DNA from 2 places in the Kitasatospora sp. NPDC089797 genome. Region 1 is predicted to be linked to the other one. Evidence: predicted binding sites of a transcription regulator. Region 1 holds the regulator's gene; the other holds the start of a gene.

Evidence for each region. The regulator HrcA, encoded in region 1, represses chaperone genes, less so after heat shock. The targets are predictions, from matches to a motif close to TTNGCACTCNGNNNNNCNGAGTGCNAA.
Region 2: a site for HrcA is predicted at 2,811-2,837, ahead of AB0O91_RS23755 (FmdB family zinc ribbon protein). Genes of this name have one in related genera too.

Annotation. Positions count from the first base shown of each region.
Region 1 covers NZ_JBFBGS010000046.1:15,821-23,590, forward strand. The annotation lists gene AB0O91_RS30570 (long-chain fatty acid--CoA ligase) at 1-229, shown strand, start outside; gene hemW (radical SAM family heme chaperone HemW) at 286-1,515, shown strand; gene AB0O91_RS30580 (Uma2 family endonuclease) at 1,556-2,113, shown strand; gene AB0O91_RS30585 (DUF3097 domain-containing protein) at 2,104-2,937, opposite strand; gene AB0O91_RS30590 (hypothetical protein) at 2,962-3,546, opposite strand; gene htpX (zinc metalloprotease HtpX) at 3,569-4,489, opposite strand; gene hrcA (heat-inducible transcriptional repressor HrcA) at 4,757-5,791, shown strand; gene dnaJ (molecular chaperone DnaJ) at 5,873-7,012, shown strand; gene AB0O91_RS30610 (16S rRNA (uracil(1498)-N(3))-methyltransferase) at 7,091-7,770, shown strand, end outside.
Region 2 covers NZ_JBFBGS010000029.1:55,069-62,838, reverse strand. The annotation lists gene AB0O91_RS23765 (sigma-70 family RNA polymerase sigma factor) at 316-1,302, shown strand; gene AB0O91_RS23760 (hypothetical protein) at 1,423-1,824, shown strand; gene AB0O91_RS23755 (FmdB family zinc ribbon protein) at 2,464-2,799, opposite strand; gene AB0O91_RS23750 (MFS transporter) at 2,980-4,239, opposite strand; gene AB0O91_RS23745 (potassium/proton antiporter) at 4,678-6,162, opposite strand; gene AB0O91_RS23740 (penicillin acylase family protein) at 6,447-7,770, shown strand, end outside.

The sequences.
Region 1 (7,770 bases):
CGAACTGGCCGTCGACCCGGCCGTGCAGCAGCTGATCGAGGGCTTCGTCAAGCGGGTCAACGCCGACCTCCAGCGCTGGCAGACGATCAAGAAGTTCCACCTGCTGCCGCGCGACCTGGACATCGAGCACGGCGAGCTCACCCCGAGCCTGAAGATCAAGCGCCCGGTCGTCGAGCGGACCTACGCGGACGCGGTGGCCGCGATGTACGCGGGCGCCAACGAGGCCTGAGCCCGGTTCCCGTACGGTCCGCGCGGGCTTCGCGGGCCGTACGGGACAATGGGGTCATGCCCTCCGCACTCCCCGACGGCGAACCGGTGCCGTCCGACGGTTCCCTGCCCGCGCACGCCCTCACCGGGCTGGGCCGGCGGCCGTTCGGTTTCTACCTGCACGTGCCGTACTGCGCCAGCCGCTGCGGCTACTGCGACTTCAACACCTACACCGCCACCGAGCTGCGCTCCTCCGGGGCGGTCGCCTCGCAGGAGACCTACGCGGACAACGTGGTCGCCGAGATCCGGCACGCCCGCAGGGTGCTCGGGGACGTCGACCTGCCGGTGGAGACGGTCTTCCTCGGCGGCGGCACCCCGACCCTGCTGCCCGCCCGCGACCTGGTGAAGATGCTCGCCGCGCTGCGGGAGGAGTTCGGGCTCGCCCCGGGCGCCGAGGTCACCACCGAGGCCAACCCGGAGTCCGTCGACCCGGCCTACCTGGCCGAACTGCGCGAGGGCGGCTACAACCGGATCTCCTTCGGCATGCAGAGCGCCCGCCCGCACGTGCTGCGGCTGCTCGACCGCCACCACACCCCCGGCCGCCCGGAGGCCTGCGTGGCCGAGGCCCGGGAGGCCGGCTTCGGGCACGTCAACCTGGACCTGATCTACGGCACCCCCGGCGAGTCCGACGACGACTGGCGGGCCTCCCTGGACGCCGCGATCGGCGCCGGGCCCGACCACGTCTCCGCGTACTCGCTGATCGTCGAGGACGGCACCAAGCTGGCCGCCCGGGTCAAGCGCGGCGAACTCCCGATGATCGACGACGACGTGCACGCCGACCGCTACCTCATCGCCGAGCAGGCGCTCGGCGCGGCCGGCTACTCCTGGTACGAGGTCTCCAACTGGGCCACCACCCCCGAGGGCCGCTGCCGCCACAACGAGCTCTACTGGACCGGCGCGGACTGGTGGGGTGCCGGCCCCGGCGCCCACAGCCACGTCGGCGGCGTCCGCTGGTGGAACGCCAAGCACCCGGCCGCCTACGCCCGGGCCCTCGCCGAGGGGCGCACCCCGGCCCTGGGCCGCGAGGTGCTGAGCGAGGAGGACCGACGGGTCGAGCGCATCCTGCTCGAACTGCGCCTGGAGCGCGGCATCCCGCTGGACCTGCTGACCGCCACCGGCCGCCGTGCCGCCGCCAAGGCCCTCGCCGACGGCCTCCTCGCCGAGGAGCCGTACGGGCAGGGCCGCGCCGCCCTCACCCTCCAGGGCCGCCTCCTGGCGGACGGCGTCGTCCGTGACCTGGTGGACTGATAGTCGTTAACGTGGTGTCAGCCGTCGGAGGGAGCGTGCGATGACCGCCATCGATGATCGGATGACCGGGATCTTCGAGAACCTGGAGGTCCCTGAAGGCTTCAAGGCCGAACTCATCAGGGGGGAAATCGTGATGATGGCCGGGCCCGACATGGTCCACAACCTCATCATCCGGGCGATCCAGCACCAGGCGCCGTACGCCCGGTGGAATGCCCTGACCACCCAGGATGTGGCCTTTCCTCGCGACGCCAGCGAGCCACAGCCGGACCTGGTCGTGTTCGAGCGTGGAACAGTGGAGGAGCACGGCCGGCTGTTGCCCGCGCTCGCGGTGACCCTGGTGGTCGAGGTGGTCTCGAAGACCAGCGTCCTGCGCGACTACCAGACCAAGCGGGAACTCTATGCGGAGGGCCAGATTCCCGCCTACCTGATCGTCGACCCGATCAAGGGCGTTTGTGTGCTGCTCACCGAACCTGGCCGGGCGGCCACCTCGGGCCAGCCGGACTATGCGGTTGAGCGGACCGCGAAGTTCGGTGAGCCGATCCCGCTGGACGTGCTGGAGCTCACTCTGGACACCTCGGAGTTCCAGACCTACTCCTGACCCGGCAGGGCCGTGAAGTCGATCAACTCCTCGACCTTGGCGAGGAGTTCGGGCTCCAGGTCCTTGTAGCTGTCCACCGTCGACAGGATCCGCTTCCAGGCGGCCGGGGTGTCCACCGGCCAGCCGAGGCGGCGGCAGGTGCCCTCCTTCCAGTCCTCGCCCCGGGGGACGGCGGGCCAGGCGGGGATGCCGACCGAGGAGGGCTTCACGGCCTGCCAGACGTCGATGTAGGGGTGGCCGACGACCAGCACCGAGTCGCCGGTGACCTGGGCGGCGATCCGGTGCTCCTTGGTGCCCGGGAGCAGGTGGTCGACCAGGACGCCGAGGCGGCGGCCGGGGCCGGGGGCGAAGTCGGCGACGATCGCGGGGAGGTCGTCGATGCCCCGGAGGTACTCCACGACGACGCCCTCGATCCGCAGGTCGTCGCCCCAGACCCGCTCGACCAGCTCGGCGTCGTGCCGTCCCTCGACGTAGATCCGGGACTCGCGGGCGACCCGGGCCCGGGCGCCGGGGACGGCGAGGGAGCCGGAGGCCGTGCGGGCGGGGGTGCGCGGCGCGGCAGGGGCGGCGGGGCGGACCAGGGTGACGGTCCGGCCCTCCAGCAGGAAGCCGCGCGGGACCAGCGGGAAGACCCGGTGCTTGCCGAAGCGGTCCTCCAGGGTGACGGTGAACCCCTCGGCCGTCTTCTCGCAGCGCACCACCGCCCCGCAGAAGCCGCTGGCCGCCTCCTCGACCACCAGGTCCCGCTCGGCCGGCACCTCGGGCGCCGGCTGCTGCTTCTTCCACGGCGGGGTGAGGTCGGGTCCGTACTGGTGGCTGCGCATGGGGGCGAGTCTACGGACGGCCCGTCAGAGGCCCGGCGCGCCCCACACCGGGAACCAGCGGCTGAGGTCCTTCTCCAGCCGCAGGTCGTTCCCCAGCAGCGCGTTGACCTGGAGCTCCAGCGGGCTGTTGCGCCGCTCCCCGCCGCCCGGCATCGGGGCGAACGGGTAGAAGGTGCCGCGCTTGTAGAGGTAGACCAGGGCCAGCGACTGCCCCTCCGCGTTGCGGAAGCCGACCAGCGAGCAGAGCAGCTGCGGGCCGAAGCCGTTGGCCTCCAGCTCGCTGTTGACCGCGTGCAGGTCGTTGACCAGCTCCGGCAGCTCCTCGGGGGTGTGCCGGGCGAGCAGCCAGGAGTAGCCGTAGCCGTCCTTGGAGGCCTCCACCGGGACGCCGCCGCGCTCGGTGTCGGCGTCCAGCAGGGCCCGGACCTGCTGTTCCACCTGGACGAAGGCCCCGCCCTCGACGGCGGCGAAGCAGACCGAGCCGAGCCCGGTGGGCAGGAAGCCCGCCCCGGCCTCCAGGGTGAGCGCGGCGGACGGCAGGCCGAACAGCTGGTCGAGGTCGGGCTTGACGGGCTTGGTGCGGCCGAACAGGGCGTCCAGGATTCCCACGGGGGTCCCTTCCGGGTAGGGGTCAGCGGCCGAGCTGCTCGGAGATCTTCGCCAGCTGGGCCAGCCGCTTCTCCAGCGTCGGGTGGGTGGAGAGCAGCTGGGAGGCGGTCTCCCGGGCGCTCAGCGCGGGGGCGAAGTAGAAGGCGTTGTACGGCTGGGACTTGCGCAGGTCCTCGGTGGGGATGGCGGCGATCTGCCCGGTGACCTTGGTGAGGGCCGAGGCCAGTGCGCTGGGCCGGCCGGTGAGCTGCGCGGCGGCCCGGTCGGCGGCCAGCTCCCGGTAGCGGGACAGCAGCCGGGTGAGCAGGAAGCTGATCGCGTAGACCACGATCGACACCAGCGGGATGATCAGCGCGGCGATGGCCGCGTTCTGGTCGTTGCTGTTGCGGTTGCCGCCCATGAACCCGCCGTACATCGCGATCCGGGTCATCGCCCCGGCGAGCACGCCGAGGAACCCGGCGATGGTCATCACCGCGACGTCCCGGTGGGCGACGTGCGACAGCTCGTGCGCGAGGACGCCCTCCAGCTCCTCCGGTTCGAGCCGGCGCAGCAGGCCGGTGGTGACGCAGACCACCGCGTTCTGCGGGTTGCGGCCGGTGGCGAAGGCGTTCGGCATGTCGTTGTCGGCGACCGCCACGCGCGGTTTGGGCATGTCGGCCAGGGCGCAGAGCCGGTCGACCGTGCCGTGCAGCTGGGGGTACTGCTCCGGGGTCACCTCGTGGGCGCCCATGGCCCGCTCGGTGATCTTGTCGCTGAACCAGAACTGGGCCACGAACAGCCCGCCGGAGATCAGCACGATCAGCGGCCAGGCCCCGCGCAGCAGCACGATCAGCAGGCCCGTGAAACCGACGTACAGCAGCCCGATCACGAACATCGTCCCGACCATGCGGCTGGTCAGGCCGCGGTCCGGCGCGAAGCGGGTGTGCTGGCCCGAGCTCGACATCGCTTGCTCCTCCGTTCGCCGTCGCTTTCGATGCTGCCACCCGGACGGCCCCGGGGCACCACCCGCGCGCACGGAGTGTCGGGGCGGCCGTCCGGAACTGCGGGCAGGATCACCCCGGCCGGGCCGTTCCTGCGGTAGGACCCGGGCCGTACACTGGCAGGTACGGTTTTGGCACTCGTGCGTGCAGAGTGCCAGGGTCGGGGTCCTCCCCGGAGCGGCTCGCAGCATCACAGACGGACAACGTGCGAAGACGGAGGTGCGTGCCCCATGGCCGGAGAGGTCCGCCAACTGGACGACCGCAAGCTCGCCGTGCTGCGCGCGATCGTCCAGGACTACGTGGGCACGGAGGAGCCGGTCGGCTCCAAGGCCCTGGTGGAACGGCACAACCTCGGGGTGTCCCCGGCCACGGTGCGCAACGACATGGCCGCGCTGGAGGAGGAGGGGTACATCCACCAGCCGCACACCAGTGCGGGGCGGATCCCCACCGACAAGGGCTACCGGCTGTTCGTCGACAAGCTCGCCGAGATCAAGCCGATGAGCTCCCCGGAGCGCCGCGCGATCCGGCACTTCCTCGACGGCGCGGTCGACCTGGACGACGTGGTCATGCGCACGGTGCGGCTGCTCGCCCAGTTGACCCGCCAGGTGGCCGTGGTGCAGTACCCCTCGCTGACCCGTTCCACGGTCCGGCACATCGAGCTGGTGGCGCTGGCCCCGGCGAAGGTGATGCTGGTGCTGATCACCAACACCGGCCGGGTCGAGCAGCGGATGGTCGACTGCCCGGGCACGGTCGGCGAGACGGTCCTGGCGGACCTGCGCTCGCGGATCAACGCGCGGGCGGCCGGCCAGCGGCTGCCGGACGTCCCGGGGCTGCTGGAGGAACTCCCGGCGGCCTTCGAGCAGGCCGACCGGCCGACCGTCAGTACGGTCCTGGCGACGCTGTTCGAGGCGCTCGCCGAACAGAACGAGGAGCGGATCATGCTGGCCGGCACGGCCAACCTGACCCGCTTCGGGCACGACTTCCCGCTCACCATCCAGCCGGTGCTGGAGGCGCTGGAGGAACAGGTCGTCCTGCTCCGCCTCCTGGGTGAGACCACGGACGCCGCGATGACGGTCCGGATCGGGCGGGAGAACGCGTACGAGGGGCTGAATTCCACCTCGGTCGTCTCGGTCGGTTACGGTTCGGGCGACGAGAGCGTGGCCAAACTGGGTGTGATCGGTCCGACCCGGATGGACTACCCGGGCACAATGGGGGCGGTGCGGGCGGTGGCACGGTACGTGGGCCAGATCCTGGCCGAGTCGTAGCACAGCAGCCGCCGTCGAGGGGTTCGACGGCGGAGACCAGTCGCAGCAGCACTACTACAGGCGGAACAAGCGGAGCATTTGGTGGCCACGGACTACTACGCGGTACTCGGCGTCCGACGGGATGCGGGGCAGGACGAGATCAAGAAGGCGTTCCGGCGCCTGGCACGCGAACTGCACCCGGACGTCAACCCGGACCCGAAGACGCAGGAGCGGTTCAAGGAGATCAACGCCGCCTACGAGGTGCTCTCCGATCCGCAGAAGCGCCAGGTCTACGACCTCGGGGGCGACCCGCTGTCGCCCGGCGGCGGCGGCGCGGGCGGCTTCGGGGCCGGCGCGGCGGGCTTCGGCTTCTCCGACATCATGGACGCCTTCTTCGGCGCCGCGGCCGGCCAGCGCGGCCCGCGCTCGCGCACCCGCCGCGGCCAGGACGCCATGATCCGGCTGGAGATCACCCTGGAGGAGGCCGCCTTCGGCACCACCAAGGAGCTCCAGGTCGACACCGCCGTCACCTGCACCACGTGCAGCGGCGAGGGCGCGGCCCCCGGCACCTCCGCGCAGACCTGTGACATGTGCCGCGGCAAGGGCGAGGTCTCCCAGGTGACCCGCTCCTTCCTGGGCCAGGTCATGACCTCCCGCCCGTGCCCGCAGTGCCAGGGCTTCGGCACCGTCGTGCCGACCCCGTGCCCCGAGTGCGCCGGCGACGGCCGGGTGCGCGCCCGTCGCACCCTGACGGTCAAGATCCCGGCGGGCGTGGACAACGGCACCCGCATCCAGCTGGCCGGCGAGGGCGAGGTCGGCCCCGGCGGCGGCCCGGCCGGCGACCTGTACGTCGAGATCGCCGAGACCACCCACGCGGTGTTCCAGCGGCGCGGCGACGACCTGCACTGCACCGTCACCATCCCGATGACGGCCGCCTCGCTCGGCACCCAGGTGCCGCTGCAGACCCTGGACGGGCTGGAGGAGGTCGACATCCGGCCCGGCACCCAGTCCGGCCAGTCGATCCCGCTGCACGGCCGGGGCATCACCCACCTGCGCGGCGGCGGCCGGGGCGACCTGATAGTGCACGTCGAGGTGCAGACGCCCACCAAGCTCGACGCCGAGCAGGAGGAGCTGCTGCGCCGGCTCGCCGTGCTGCGCGGGGAGGAGCGCCCGTCCGGCCAGTTCGCGCCGGGCCAGCAGGGGCTGTTCTCGCGCCTGAAGGACGCCTTCAACGGCCGGTAGTCGTCCACGCAGGGGTGCCGGGGGCTGGTCCCCGGCACCCCTGCGGTGTTCCCGTTCCCTTCCCGGAGGTTCCCCGTCATGACCGCGCCCGTCTTCGTCGTCGAGACCGAGCGGATCGCCGCCGCCGCGCCCGGGGCCGTGGTGCGGCTGGACGGGCCGGAGGGGCGGCACGCGGCCGCGGTGAAGCGACTGGAGGCCGGCGAGGCGGTGACCCTGGCGGACGGCCTGGGGCTCGGCGTGGACGGCACCGTCGCCGGGGTGCTCGGCAAGGACGCGATCGAGGTCACGGTCACCGCGGTGCGCCGCGAGCCGGAACCGGCGCCGCGGATCGTCGTCGTCCAGGCCCTGCCCAAGGGCGACCGCGGCGAACTGGCCGTGGAGACCATGACCGAGGTCGGCGTGGACGTGGTCGTCCCCTGGGCCGCCTCCCGGTGCATCACCCAGTGGAAGGGCGAGCGGGGCGCCAAGGCGCTCGCCAAGTGGCGGGCCACCGCCCGGGAGGCGGGCAAGCAGTCCCGCCGGCTGCGCTTCCCCGAGGTGCGCGAACTCGCGACCACCCGGCAGCTGGCGCCGCTGCTGGCGCAGGCCGCCCTCGCCGCGGTGCTGCACGAGGAGGGCGCCGAGCCGCTGGCGCAGGCCGCGCTGCCGGCCGGCGGGGACGTCGTGCTGGTGGTCGGCCCGGAGGGCGGGGTCTCCCCGGAGGAGCTGGCCGCCTTCGCCGAGGCGGGCGCCCGGCCGTACCGGCTCGGGCCCTCGGT
Region 2 (7,770 bases), on a different contig from region 1:
ACGGGAACGTACGCGATCCTTTGCCTGTTCAACGAGTAGGCGGCGCCCGGGTGTGCGGGCGGTGAAGAGGTCGCCCGGAAGGGTCACGGGATCGGTCGTCCGCGGGCACCGGAGGTGCTCGAGCGGTCACCGACCGTCCAGAACCGGGGTGAAAACCGGCAGGATACTGCATCGCCGGGAAGAATCTGAACGACTTGGGAATGTTGTCCGGAATCTGTTCGTTGGATCGTTACGTGTGAGCCCCGCGGGGCCCGCACTTCTTGCCCTCTCGGGGCAGGCAGGCAGACCTCGGCAACACCAGCAAAGGGAGCAAGCATGGCCACCCGTGCCGTCGTTCGCGACAGGGCCGACCGGACTCGCGCGGCCCGCCCGACCAACTTCGAGGCCGACCGCGACCTGGTCGGTATGTACCTCGACGAGATCGCCAGGACGCCCCTGCTCGATGCCGCCGAGGAGGTCGAGCTCTCGCTGCGGATCGAGGCCGGTGTGTACGCCCAGCACCTGCTGGAGGAGAGCGAACTCCCCGACGGCCAACTCCCCGAGGGCGTCACGCGCGAGGAGCTGGAGGCGATAGCCGCCGACGCCGAGCGTGCCAAGGACGTCTTCATCCGCTCCAACCTCCGCCTGGTGGTCGCGGTCGCCCGGCGCTACCCGCGCAGCGGCCTGCCCCTGCTCGACCTCATCCAGGAGGGCAACGCGGGCCTGGTGCGCGCCGTCGAGAAGTTCGACTACGCCAAGGGTTTCAAGTTCTCCACCTACGCGACCTGGTGGATCCGGCAGGCGATCACCCGCTCGATCGCCGACCAGTCCCGCACCATCCGGCTGCCCGTGCACCTGGTCGAGGAGCTTGGGCGGATCCGGCGGGTGCAGCGCGAGAAGTCCAAGGAACTGGGCCGCGAGGCCGAGCCGGCCGAGATCGCGGCCGAGTTGGACACCACCGAGGCCCGGATCAAGGACGTGCTGGACTGGGCCCGGGACCCGGTCAGCCTCAACATGTCGGTCGACGACGAGGGGGAGACCCAGTTCGGCGACCTGGTGGAGGACACCGGGGCGACGTCCCCGGAGGACGCCGTGATGGTCATGCTCCGTCGTGAGGAGCTGGACGGCCTGATCGGGCGGCTCGACGACCGCACCGCCTCGATCATCCGCTCCCGCTACGGCATGGAGGACGGCCGCGAGCGCACCCTCACCGAGGTGGGCAAGCAGCACGGCCTCACCCGCGAACGGATCCGGCAGATCGAGAAGCACGCACTGGCCGAGCTGAAGAAGATCGCCGATCATGCGGGCTTCGAAGCCGCCTGACGGCCGTCCGCCGAGGTCGATGACCCGGGCCCGGTTGCGGAGCACTCCGCAACCGGGCCCGGAGTGCGTCACCGGGGGTCTCGCGGGGCTTCTAGGCTGGAAGGGCAGGGCGGACGGACCGTGAGCAGGGGAGTGGACGAGGTGGTGGACAAGGTGAGCGAGCAGGAACGAGAGCAGGCGCCGGAGCGCGAACAGGGCCAAGGGCAGGGCCGGTCGCGGCGCGGGCGGGGGACCCCCGCCCCTCCCTCCCCCTCCCCCTCCTCCCCTCCTCCCTCCTCCACCACCCGGGCCTCCTCCTCCGCCACCACCTCAGGCCCTCCCACCACCTCCACCTCCACCCCCACCTCTTCCGCTGCTCCCGCAGCTCCCACCAAGGCCCGGCTGGTCTTCCGCGACCCGCTCGATCAGCAGTCCCGGGACGACACCGACGCCGGCTGGGGTGACCGCCCCGGGGCTGGGGAGAGCGGTGGTCGGGGGCTGGACTGGTACCTGAGTCAGCGCCCGCCGCACCACGGGGACTAGAAGGACCGCGCATCTCGGGGAACAGCGGGCGCCGGCGTGCCCTGCCCTGCCCCGGTGCGTCACGGCTCTCGGCCGCCGGATGGACCTCCTCTGTCTCGGCTCACGGGCGATCCTCCGGAGGTCCGGACGGGCAGCCCAGGCGGCCCGCCGCGCCCGCGGGGGACGGTGACAGCCCCGCCCGCACAGGCGCGGAGGCGAGCGCCGCAGCCACCGCGAGCAGCACCAGCGCCGGCACTCCCGCCCGCCGCCGGGCGGCCCGGCGCCAGCGGTGCCACCCGCCGCAGCCGCGCCGGATCGGTGGGAAGCTCGGCACCTCCCGCCGTGGCGGCACGGTGGGCGCGGGCAGGGGAGCGGACAGGCTCATGGCCGTCATCGGGACACCTCCGGACTCGCCCGGGCCGGCTCGATCCGGCCCGGTGACCCGTACGATGCGCCGTTTCCCGTGCCGACGGAAAGCCGGTTCCCACAACCTGTGGACAAACCCGCGCCTGTGGACAACTTCGTGCACTCACACGAGTGAGGCCGACCTCGGCGCATTGACGCGGGCGCGCGAAAAGACCCGCCGCCCCCGCGCGAAGCGGGGCCGACGGGCCTTTGCGTGAAGCTTTCGGCGACGCCCGGGAGACCCGGGGGCCGGGATCAGCCCGCGGCCGGAGCCGGGCTGCTGGACGAACTGGACGAGCTCGACGAGTTCGAAGAGCCGGTGGAACCCGCGGAACCCCCGGAGCCGGACGAGCCCGAGGTCGACGGCGTCGAGGAGCCGGCGGACGAACCCGAGCTCACCGAGCTGCTGGAGGACGACCGGCTGTCGGTCCGGTAGAAGCCCGAGCCCTTGAACACGACGCCCACGGCCGAGAAGACCTTGCGGAGCCGTCCCTGGCAGTCGGGGCACGTGGTCAGCGCCTCGTCGGTGAACTTCTGCACCGCCTCCAGGCCGTTGCCGCACTCGGTGCACTGGTACTGGTACGTGGGCACTTGTCTTCCTCCTGGCACTCTCGCCTGATGAGTGCTAACGATGGTCAATGATGCGGTATTCCGTTGGATCAGTCCAGCGAATCCGGTGTGAGATGAGCCGGTACCGCGTCGCGGACCACCGCGTCGCCACCCGCCGACCACCGCGTCGCCGACCGTCGGCAGCGCGGCCGCCGTGTGCACTCAGCCCTTGGCCGCGCCGACGAGCTGCGCCGGGTTGCCGCGCTCGGCCGAGGAGGCCACCACGCGTCCCGCCCCGCCCGGGGCCACCAGCAGGTGCCGCAGCGACACCAGGGCGATCAGCCCGAGGCCGGCGCCGACGGCGGGCACCAGGAAGCCGACCGACGGGCCGTGGCCGTCGAGCAGCTTGCCCGCCGCCATCGACCCGAGCGCCAGTCCCAGCCCGATCGCACCGGTCAGCCAGGTGAAGGCCTCCGTCTTGGCGCCGTCCGCGACCAGCGTCTCGACCAGGGTGTAGCCGCTGATCAGGGTGGGGGCGATGGCCAGGCCGCAGACCAGCCCGGCGACGGTCAGCGCGACCAGGTTGGGCATCGCCCACAGCGCCGAGCAGCCGAGCACCAGCATCGTGTAGCTGATGACCATCCGCTGCTGGACCGGCCGCCGCCAGGCGATCACGCCGTACAGCACGCCGGCCAGCATCGAGCCGCCCGCGAAGATCCCGTACACCGTGCCGCCGGAGTCGTGCTGCCCCACCGAGTCCGCGAAGGCGTTGACCGACACCTGCATGCCGCCGAACACCGCGCCGACCCCGAGGAAGGCTCCGACCAGCAGCCGGACGCCGGGCGAGGCCAGCGCCGAGACGCGCTTCACACCGGGCTCCGGGACGATCCGGGCCGGGGCGCTGCGGCGCTGGGCCGCGAAGGCGAGGCCGCCGACCAGGGTCAGCGAGGCCTCGACCACCAGCGCGACCGCCGGGCTGGCGAACGCGGCGATGTTGGCGGCCAGGATCGGACCGATCACGAAGGTGAACTCGTCCGTCACGGACTCGAAGGCGAAGGCGGTGCTCACCTTGGCCGCGGCGTTGGGCGAGGCGCCCTCGCGGGTGAAGGTGGAGACCCAGCGGGCCCGGACCATCGCGCCGACCTGCGGCACGCTCGCCCCGGCGGGGACGGCGGCCAGGTAGACGCTCCAGTCCGGCGCGTGGCCGAGCGCCAGCGTGATCAGCAGGGCGACCGAGGCGGCGTGCACCAGCACCGTCGGGACCAGCACGGAGGCCTGGCCGTACCGGTCGGCCAGCCGCCCGGTCTGCGGCCCGATCAGGGCCTGGGCGACGGCCGCGACGGCGACGGCGGTACCGGCAGTGCCGTACGAGCCGGTGGTCTGGGTGACGAGCAGCAGGATGCCCATGCTGAGCATCGCGTAGGGGAGCCGCGCGACGAGGGCGGGGGACAGGAACGTCCAGGCGCCCGGGGTGCGCAGCAGCTCGCCGTACCCGACTCGGGCGGGCGCCTCGGCGGCGGTGTCGACAGTGCTGGTCGCGGAGTCCCGGGTGGTGTCCGGAGCACTGCCCGGGACGGAGTCCGGAGTGGTGTCCGGAGCGGAGTCCGAGGCGATCTCGACCGTTCGGCGGGCCGTCACGGTCGGTCCTTCCTGCTGCCTGGTAGCGCGGCAGGGCATGGGGTGGCCCCGACGGCGCCGAGAGTCGTCCTCTCGCGCGTCGACCGGGGTAGATACCGGGCCGGCCGGGCCTGGTGGGCCGGGGCGGACCGCGGCCGCCGAGCGGTCGCGCCAACTCTGCGTCAGGCAGATGCTGGGGGTGGTCTAGCGGTGGTTATACGGCGTAATCGAACCAGCATACAGTTACGCGCGTAGATCCCGCCAGACCACCCAGACCACCCGGGGCCCGCCCCGCCCCGCCGGTCACCGCCCGTTCAGCCACCCGGCCAGCTTGCCGCCCTTGTCCACGGCCCGCAGCCGCCGCTCGGCCGCCTCGCCGACCTCGTCCGTGGTGACCACCAGCAGCTCGTCCCCGCCGCGCAGCATGGTCGCCTTGTCCGGCACGAAGGAGTTGCCCTCCCGGACGACCAGGGTGACGGCGGCCCCCTTCGGCAGCCGCAGCTCGCTGATCTCCACGCCGGACATCCGGGAGGTCGGCGAGAGCGCGACCGACAGCAGGTGCCCGTGCAGCTTCTCCAGCGGCGCCGACTCGATGTCGAGGTCCTGGCCCATGGAGCCCTCGCCGATCCGCAGCCGCTTGGCCATCCAGGGCAGGGTCGGGCCCTGGAGCAGGGTGAAGACGACGACCAGGATGAAGACGATGTTGAACACGTCCTCGGCCTTGTGCGCGCCGGACACCACCGGGATGGTGGCCAGCACGATGGGCACCGCCCCGCGCAGTCCGGCCCAGCTCAGCAGTGCCTGCTCGCGTCCGGGCACCTTGAACGGGGTCAGGGTGAGGATCACGGACAGCGGCCGGGCCACGAAGACCAGCACCGCGCCGACCACCAGCGCGGGGACCACCGCGTCGCCCATGCTCTCGGGCGCGGCGAGCAGCCCGAGCAGCACGAACATGCCGATCTGCCCTATCCAGGCCAGTCCGTCGGCGAAGCCGCGCACCGCGGGCCCGTGCGGCAGCTTGGAGTTCCCGAGGATCACCGCGCTGATGTAGACGGCGAGGAAGCCGGAGCCGTGCAGCAGCGCGCCGCCGGCGTAGGCGAGCACGGTGAGCGCCACCACGGCGATCGGGTACAGGCCGGAGGAGGGCAGGGCGACGTGCTTGACCGCGTAGGCGCCGAGCTTGCCGACCGCCAGACCGACGGCCGCGCCGATGGCCAGTTCGGCGGCGATCGTGCCGAGCAGCACGTACCAGGAGTCCAGTTCGCCGGTCGAGGCGAAGGCGACCACCAGGATGACCACGGGCGCGTCGTTGAAGCCGGATTCGGCCTCCAGCAGGCCGGTCAGCCGGTGCGGCAGCGGGACCATCCGCAGGACCGAGAAGACGGCCGCGGCGTCGGTGGAGGAGACGATCGCGCCGAGCAGCAGCGAGGTCCGCCAGTCCAGGCCGACCAGCCAGTGCGCGCCGGCCGCGGTGACGAAGACGCTGATGGCGACGCCGACGGTGGCCAGTACGGTGGCCGCCGGCATGGCCGGTCTGACCTCCCGCCAGCTGGTCTTGAGGCCGCCCTCGGCCAGGATCACCACGAGTGCCGCGTAGCCGAGCACCTGGGTCAGTTCCGCGTTGTTGAAGGTGACGCCGATCCCGTTCTGGCCCAGGGCCACGCCGATCCCGAGGTAGATCAGCAGGCTGGGCAGCCCTGATCGGGTTGAGAACCGCACGGCGACCACCGCGAAGAGCAGGATCACGGAGGCTTCGAGCAGGAGCTGGTTCAGGTGGTCGACGTTCACGCAGTGGCACCTCGGGCAGGCATGGGCGGGCGGGGTGTCAGGTGGTGCTGGGGGTGTTCCGTTGGTACAGGGAGGACTCCGTCGGGCGTCGGCCCGCTAAGAAGTCGTCAATGCTCCTGTTGCGGATCGTTACTCAGTCTAACATTTTGCCATACCTTTAGCTTGGCCCCAGCTCGGTCCCCCGTTCACGGCGGTACGCCGACTCGGCCTAATGTGGTGCCCTGTCCCGGCCCCAGGCCCCGGACACGCCCGCCCGCCCCGAAGTCAGGACCGCAAGGACCCAGATGCCCCGCTCGAAGAAGTTCCGGCGCGCCCGTCTGTTCGTGATCGTGCTGGTCGTGCTGCTGGTGGCCGGCGTCGGCTACGGCGGCTACCGCGGGGTCACCGCGGTCCGTGCGTCCTTCCCGGAGGTCGACGGCACGGTCAAGGTGGCGGGCATGAGCGCGCCGGTCGACGTCAAGCGCGACGCCAACGGCATCCCGCAGCTGTACGCGGACACCAACGAGGACCTGTTCCGCGCCCAGGGCTACGTCCAGGCCCAGGACCGGTTCTGGGAGATGGACGTCCGCCGGCACATCACGGCGGGCCGGCTCTCCGAGATGTTCGGCGACAGCCAGGTCGACACCGACTCCTTCATCCGCACCATGGGCTGGCGCCAGGTGGCGCAGAAGGAGTACGACACCAAGCTCTCGCCGGAGACCAAGAAGAACCTCCAGGCCTACGCGGACGGCGTGAACGCCTGGCTCGCCGAGCACCCCGGCGGGGAGAAGGCCTCGCTGGAGTACGCCCTGCTCGGCGCCGTCAACAGCGGCTACCAGCCCGAGCAGTGGACCCCGGTCGACTCGGTGGCCTGGCTCAAGGCGATGGCCTGGAACCTCTCCGGGAACCTCCAGGAGGAGATCGACCGCTCGCTGCTCGCCCAGGACTTCGGCCCGGACAAGATCGCCGAGCTGTACCCGGACTACCCGTACGCCCGCAACGGCACGATCGTGAAGACCGGCACCGTCAGCGGCGACACCTACCGCCCGGCCGACGGCTCGCCGCAGTCCGGCCCGACCCCCGGCGCCGGCGGCACCACCCAGGGCGCGGCCACCACCAAGGCCCTGATGCAGGGCCTCACCGACCGGATCGACGCGATGCCGCAGCTGCTCGGCCGCCCCGGCCAGGGCATCGGTTCCAACTCCTGGGTGGTGGCGGGCTCGCACACCACCACCGGCAAGCCGCTGCTGGCCAACGACCCGCACCTCGGCCCCGGCCTGCCCTCCGTCTGGTACCAGATGGGCCTGCACTGCCGGACCACCTCCCCGGCCTGCCAGTACGACGTCTCCGGCTTCACCTTCGCGGGGATGCCCGGCGTGATAATCGGCCACAACAAGGACGTCGCCTGGGGCTTCACCAACCTGGGCGCCGACGTGACCGACCTCTACCTGGAGAAGGTCACCGGCCCGGACACCTACCAGGTGGACGGCAAGGACGTGAAGTTCGACCTCCGCAAGGAGACCATCAAGGTCGCCGGCGGCGAGGACCGCACCATCACCGTCCGCACCACCCAGACCGGTGCCCCGCTGATCTCCGACGTGAGCACCGAGCAGCAGAACGTCGGCAAGT